One region of the Streptomyces sp. NPDC005706 genome, then DNA from elsewhere that is predicted to be linked to it. Evidence: riboswitches for the same ligand, from Rfam matches in the RefSeq annotation. Region 1 holds a riboswitch; the other holds the start of a gene.
What was found. A riboswitch is a leader RNA that binds a small molecule or an ion and turns the genes downstream of it on or off. The one in region 1 is predicted to bind cobalamin.
Positions count from the first base shown of each region.

Region 1 (3,404 bases):
TCAGCTCCCTGACCAGGTACGAGTTGACCTGAAGGAACTCGCCGGACAGCGTCTCGCGCTTGAACAGGTTGGACACCTGCGGCTCGATGCACTCGTACACGCCCGCGATGGACGCGATCGTGGCCGTGGGCGCGATGGCCAGGAGCAGCGAGTTGCGCATGCCGACCTCGGCGATCCGTGCCCGCAGGGCCGCCCAGCGCTCCGGCCAGGTGAACTCGACGCCGTAGTGATCGGGGTGCAGGACGCCCTGCGCGGTACGGGTCTTCCGCCAGGCCGGCAGCGGGCCGTTGCGCTCGGCGAGGTCCGCGGAGGCCTCGTACGCGGCGAGCATGATCCGCTCGGCGATCCGGGAGGACAGGGCCTTGGCCTCGGGGGAGTCGAAGGGCAGCCGCAGCTTGAAGAAGACGTCCTGCAGGCCCATCGCGCCCAGGCCCACCGGACGCCAGTTGGCGTTCGACCGGCCCGCCTGCTCGGTCGGGTAGAAGTTGATGTCGACCACGCGGTCGAGGAAGGTGACGGCCGTGCGGACCGTCTCGTCGAGCCGCTCCCAGTCGAGGCCGCCGGCCGCCGTGTCCACGAAGGCGCCTAGGTTGACCGACCCCAGGTTGCAGACCGCGGTCTCGCCGTCGTCCGTGACCTCCAGGATCTCGGTGCACAGGTTCGAGGAGTGCACGACGTGGCCGGCGGTCGCCGTCTGGTTGGCGGTGCGGTTGGCGGCGTCCTTGAAGGTCATCCAGCCGTTGCCGGTCTGCGCGAGGGTGCGCATCATGCGGCCGTACAGGTCCCGGGCGGGCATCGTCTTCTTCGCGAGCCCGGCGGCCTCCGCCCTGCGGTACGCGGCGTCGAACTCCTCGCCCCACAGGTCCACCAGCTCCGGCACGTCAGCCGGGGAGAACAGCGACCACCGCTCGTCGGCGTCGACCCGGCGCATGAACTCGTCCGGGATCCAGTGCGCGAGGTTCAGGTTGTGCGTACGGCGGGCGTCCTCACCGGTGTTGTCGCGCAGCTCGAGGAACTCCTCGATGTCGGAGTGCCAGGTCTCCAGGTACACGGCGGCGGCGCCCTTGCGCCGGCCGCCCTGGTTCACCGCGGCCACCGAGGCGTCCAGCGTCTTCAGGAACGGCACGATGCCGTTGGAGTGCCCGTTGGTGCCCCGGATCAGCGAACCGCGGCTGCGGACACGGGAGTACGACAGGCCGATGCCGCCGGCGTGCTTGGAGAGGCGGGCGACCTGGTGGTAGCGGTCGTAGATGGAGTCCAGCTCGTCCAGCGGGGAGTCGAGGAGGTAGCAGGACGACATCTGCGGATGCCGGGTGCCGGAGTTGAAGAGAGTGGGGGAGGAGGGCAGGTAGTCGAGGCGGCTCATCAGCCCGTAGAGCGCGGCGACTTCGTCCACGGAGCGGGCGGTGTCGTCCTCGGCCAGCCCGGCGGCGACGCGCAGCATGAAGTGCTGGGGCGTCTCGATCACCTGGCGGGTGATGGGGTGGCGCAGCAGGTACCGGCTGTGCAGCGTGCGCAGGCCGAAGTAGCCGAAGCGGTCGTCGGCCGCCGGGTCGACCAGCGCGTCGAGCCGTTCGGCGTGCAGCCGTACGAACTCCGCCGTGCGGTCGGCGATGAGACCCTCCCGGTGGCCCACGGCGACGGACCCGGTGAAGGACGTGACGCCCTGCGAGGCGGCCTCGGCGCGGACGGAGACGGTCAGCAGCCGGGCGGCCAGCCGGGAGTAGGCGGGATCCTCGGAGATCAGTCCGGCGGCCGCCTCCGTGGCCAGCTCGCGCAACTCCGCCTCGTCGGCCCGGGCGGACCGGCCGCGCAGCGCGGCCGCGGCGACTCGGCCGGGATCGGCGTCGGGGAGGTCGGCGGTCAGCTCGGTCAGGGTCCGCAGCAGCGCGGTACCGGGACCGTCGGTCTCCACCGGGGCTCCGCTCGCCGGGATGGCTGAAGCCGGGTCGGCTGGCGCGATGGTCACGTGGGGCTCTCCCTCGCTCGGCACGGGGCCTTGCGGAGGGCAGGGGTCAGCGCGAGCGCGCACGGCGTCGCGTCCCCGGCCCATTCCACGAGGCCCGGACGTCGATGAGCACCCGGACCGGACGGCCGGGCGCGCGCTGCCGACAGGTCCTCGGACTGAAACAGGCGTGCGGAAACACGCAAGTACACCGTTGCGGGACAGTTCCGGATTCGCACCGGATTCCCCTGCGGCGACAGCGAGCATGAGCATACATCTAGTGCCGGGCTGTCGTGTCACCCCCACATGTTGTGCCTGTTGCGTGTTGTGGTGGCTCCGCAGGGTCAACTCGCATGACAGCGGGCCGCCGTGGGTGGTGCCCTCGGCGGCCCGCTGTGGGGTGGTTCGTGGCCGGCTCGCGCTAGTGGGCGCTGCCCGCGGTGGCGGGCGGGAGTTCCACCTCGACCCCCGGGTCGCCCGCGTCCGCCGTGTAGTCCTCCGGCCGGGTCTCGTCGAGGCCCTCCGGGGCCTTCACGGCCTTCAGGACGAACGTGAGCACCACGGTGACCACGACGTTGAGCACGAACGCGGTGAGACCGATGTAGCCGATCTCCCCGATGCCCGGGATCTCCTTCGCGGAGCCGCCGAAGTGCTTCTGGGTCGGCGAGGCCACCCCGTACGCGGCGAGCGTGCCGTACACCATGCCGACCGCCCAGCCGGCGAGCAGCGCCCAGCGGTGGAACCAGCGGGTGAACAGGCCGCCGACCAGGGCCGGGAAGGTCTGCAGGATCCAGATGCCGCCCAGCAGCTGGAAGTTGATGGCGACCGTCTTGTCCATCGTCAGGACGAAGACCAGCGCGCCCACCTTCACCAGCAGCGACACGATCTTGGAGACCCGGGTCTCCTCCTTCGGCGTGGCGTCCGGCTTGATGAAGTCCTTGTAGATGTTGCGGGTGAACAGGTTCGCCGCCGCGATGGACATGATGGCCGCGGGCACCAGGGCGCCGATGCCGATCGCCGCGAAGGCCACACCCGCGAACCAGTCCGGGAACATGTCCTCGAACAGCTGCGGGATCGCCAGCTGGCCGTTGGTGACCTTCACCCCGGCCGCGATCGCCATGAAGCCCAGCAGGGCCAGCAGACCCAGCATCAGCGAGTACAGCGGCAGGAGGGTGGTGTTGCGGCGGATCACCTCACGGCTCTTGGACGACAGGGTCGCGGTGATCGAGTGCGGGTACATGAACAGGGCGAGCGCGGAACCGAGCGCCAGGGTGGCGTACGTCCACTGGCCCGCCTCCGGCGGTGCGAGCGCGCCGCGCGGCTTGCCGGTCGCCGGGTTGACCTGGCTGAAGGCGTCGCCCGCCTTGGCGAAGACGTCGTCGAACCCGCCCAGTTTGATCGGGATGTAGATGATCGCCACCGCGATGACGATGTAGATCAGCGTGTCCTTCACGAACGC
Region 1 covers NZ_JBEXYS010000002.1:550,059-553,462, forward strand. Annotated here, with positions in the region: gene ABZ478_RS06085 (ribonucleoside-diphosphate reductase subunit alpha) at 1-1,969, opposite strand, end outside; cobalamin riboswitch at 2,093-2,231, opposite strand; gene mctP (monocarboxylate uptake permease MctP) at 2,367-3,404, opposite strand, start outside.

Region 2 (3,404 bases), on a different contig from region 1:
GTGAGAACCGATCTGCCCGCCGCCGCCCGCCGCCCGTCCCGATTCATCGCGCCCCCTGATGCCTCGTCAACTGCCGTCAGTGCTCGGGGGAAGTGCACCAGACGACGGTGACGTGCGGGGCGGCTAGGCGTCGACTACGCGAGAACGGGTGAGAAAACGCACCCCCTCGGGTGCCTCCAGTGAGAAACCGCTGCCTCGTCCGGGTACGACGTCCACGATCAGCCGGGTGTGGCTCCAGGCCTCGTACTGGCTCCGCGACATCCAGAAGGTCACGGGCTCCTCGACGCCGTCCACCGCCAGCTCGGCCAGCAGCACGTCCGAACCGCCGGTGCGGAACTCGCCGTCGGGGTAGCACATGGGCGCGCTGCCGTCGCAGCAGCCGCCGGACTGATGGAACATCAGCGGTCCGTGTTCCGCTCGCAGCCGGCGTACCAACTCCGCTGCCTGTGGGGTGAGTTCGACGCGGGGCAGTTCCTCTTGCATGGTCACCGTCCTGGAGAGCCGGGGGCGTCGGACCCGGCCCAGTCTCACGGCCGGCCGCAACGGCGTCCAGGGGGCGGTGGCGTTCCTCAGCGGTCGGGGGCGCCCTCCGGCGTGCCGCTCGTCCCGCCCAGGACGGTGGCCGGCGTGAGGTTCCAGCGTCCGGCCCGGCCGGTGAACCCGGCGGCGGTCAGGGGCGGTACGTCGATCCGCCAGAAGGCGGCCTCCGGAGCGCCGAGCACCCGCACGGTCACGGCGCGCACGACCTCCGGCTCGACCACCGCCACCGTGCGGCCGGCGGACCGGGCGGCCTCCTCCAGCCAGCCCCCGACCCGGGCGCACAGCAGGCGCACCGACTCGCCGCCGTGCGGGCTCGCCGCCGGGTCGGCCAGCCACCGGGCCAGCGCCTCCGGCTCCGCGGCGCCGACCTCCTCCAGTGTCCGCCCCCGCCAGCGGCCCATGCCGAGCCCGGCCAGGGCGGGTTCGGCACGTGCGTCGAGACCCAGCGCGGCCGCCGTCTCCCGGCAGCGGGCCGTGGGGGAGACGAGGGCCACGGCGGCGGGCCGCAGTCCGTCCGCGGCCGACCGGGCGCGCGCGGCGCCCGCCGCGTCGAGTGAGCATCCGTCGTCGAAGCGGGCCTCCCGCAGGGCCGGGTTCATCGCCGGTGAGATCAACATCACTCGGGTCGTCATGAGGTCGCCTGCATGGTCAACGGCCCTTTCGGCACAGGGGTTCCACAGCGTACGGCGGCCGCGGGGCGCACCGCCCCGCACCCGTGCGCCCTTGGCCGCACCCGCGCTTCGCGGTACCTTCTCGGCGATATCGACGACGGAATGCGGAAGCCGGTGGGAATCCGGCACGGTCGCGCCACTGTAAGCCCCGTTCACACCATTCCTGGTGCGGACCGGGCAAGTCAGACCCGCCCGTCGTCCCGTGCACCACCGAGCAGGGACGCGAGTTCCCCAGGAGGTCCTGCCATGGCGCAGTCCGCCGTTCAGCCCAGCACCAACCCCACCGCCCTCCCCGCCAAGCTGCCGATCGGCGCCATCGCCCCCTGGGCGGTCTTCTTCGGCGTCCTGATGCTGGTCCTGCTGTACTTCGTCGGCGCCGAACAGGGCGCGACCTCCGTGATGTCCGGCGAGAACGTGCACGAGTGGGTGCACGACGCCCGGCATCTGCTCGGCTTCCCCTGCCACTGACCGGGGCGAGGAAGCGCACGAGCTCATGAACTCGGCAACTGTCCGGAACCTGTTGGTGCGTGGCATGCTCGCGGGACTCGCCGCGGGCCTGCTCGCCCTCGTCGTCGCCTACTTCCTCGGTGAGCCGCGTGTCGACTCGGCCATCGCCTACGAAGAGGCGCACTCCCACGAACACGGCGTGGAGGCGGTCTCCCGCACGATGCAGTCGACCGCCGGCCTGTCCACCGGCGTCCTCCTCTACGGCATCGCGTTCGGCGGCATCGCCGCCCTCGCCTACTGCTTCGCGCTGGGGCGCATCGGCCGCTTCGGGCCGCGCGCGAGCGCGCTGCTCCTGGCGGCCGCCGGCCTCGTCGCCGTCTACGTCGTGCCGTTCCTGAAGTATCCGGCCAACCCGCCGTCCGTCGGTGACCCCGACACGATCGGTAAGCGCACGACGCTGTACTTCCTGATGATGGTCCTGAGCGTGCTGCTGGCGGTCGCCACGGTGATCCTCGGCAAGCGGCTGGCCCCCCGCCTGGGCAACTGGAACGCGACCGTGGCCGCGGGCGCGTTCTTCCTGCTGGCCGCCGGGCTCGCCTACGCGTTCCTGCCGGCCGTCGACGAGGTCCCCAAGGACTTCTCCCCGAGCCTGCTGTGGCGGTTCCGCCTGGCGGCACTGGCCGTCCAGGCGACCCTGTGGACCGCGTTCGGGCTGGTCTTCGGCGTCCTCGCGGAACGTGTGCTCACCGCCGAGCGCACGGCCGGTGAGCGGCAGGACGCCGGTCCGCGCGCCCCGGCCGCGCACCACTGAGGCACCCGGCACTCCGGCGTGAGGCACCGGCCCGCTCGCGGGCCGGTGCCTCACGCGTCGTGGCGGACTCCGCGGCCGGCGTCAGAGGCGGTCCGCGGGGCCCGGTTCAGAAGGCGTACCGGATGCGCAGCCAGGGAGCGTGCGCCGCGACGAGCCCGCGCAGGTCGTCCAGGGCCCTCGCTTTGACCAGGTGGTCGTAGCGCACGTTCAGCGCCCCGTTCTCGGAGCGTTTGCCCTGCTGGATGCCGGGCTGCCAGAGCACGTCCTCGGCGCGCGGATGCCAGCCGAGGTTGACCTCGTGCAGTTCCCGGTTGTGGGTCAGCGTGATCACCTCGGCGGCCGCCTGCCGCTTGACCCGGGCCGGGAGCACGTCGTCGAGCTGCCGGAGCAGTTCGGCCCAGGCCTCCTGCCACCCGGGGCGCAGCACCACGGGGGAGAGGTTGAAGTGCACCTCGTACCCCGCGTCCAGGAAGTCGGCCGCGGCGGCGACGCGCTCGGCCACCGGTGACGTCCGGATGTCCAGCAGCCGGGAGTCCTCGCCCGGCATGACCGAGAACCGGACGCGGGTGCGGCCCCGCGGATCCAGTGCCAGCAGATCCGGGTTCACGAACTTGGTGGCGAAGGACGCCTTGGCGGTGGGCCACTGCCGGAAGGCGTGCACGAGATCGGCGGTGTTGTCGCAGATCAGCGCGTCCACCGAGCAGTCGCCGTTCTCGCCGATGTCGTAGACCCAGGCCCGTTCGTCGCACTGGTTGGGTTCCCGCTTGGGCCCCTGCCGCGCGATGTGGCGGCCCAGGTGGCCGATGATCCGCTCGATGTTGGTGAAGACGGTGACGGGGTTGGCGTACCCCTTGCGGCGCGGCACGTAGCAGTACACGCAGGCCATCGCGCAGCCGTTGGACGGGCCGGGGGCGATCCAGTCGGCGGACCGGCCG
Region 2 covers NZ_JBEXYS010000007.1:165,364-168,767, forward strand. Annotated here, with positions in the region: gene ABZ478_RS15740 (phosphodiester glycosidase family protein) at 1-47, opposite strand, end outside; gene ABZ478_RS15745 (DUF779 domain-containing protein) at 124-483, opposite strand; gene ABZ478_RS15750 (histidine phosphatase family protein) at 570-1,172, opposite strand; cobalamin riboswitch at 1,278-1,422, shown strand; gene ABZ478_RS15755 (CbtB-domain containing protein) at 1,458-1,679, shown strand; gene ABZ478_RS15760 (CbtA family protein) at 1,705-2,469, shown strand; gene ABZ478_RS15765 (spore photoproduct lyase family protein) at 2,576-3,404, opposite strand, start outside.
Region 2: it holds a riboswitch for cobalamin, as region 1 does, so the genes downstream of both, ABZ478_RS15755 (CbtB-domain containing protein) here and ABZ478_RS06085 (ribonucleoside-diphosphate reductase subunit alpha) in region 1, are expected to answer to the same signal.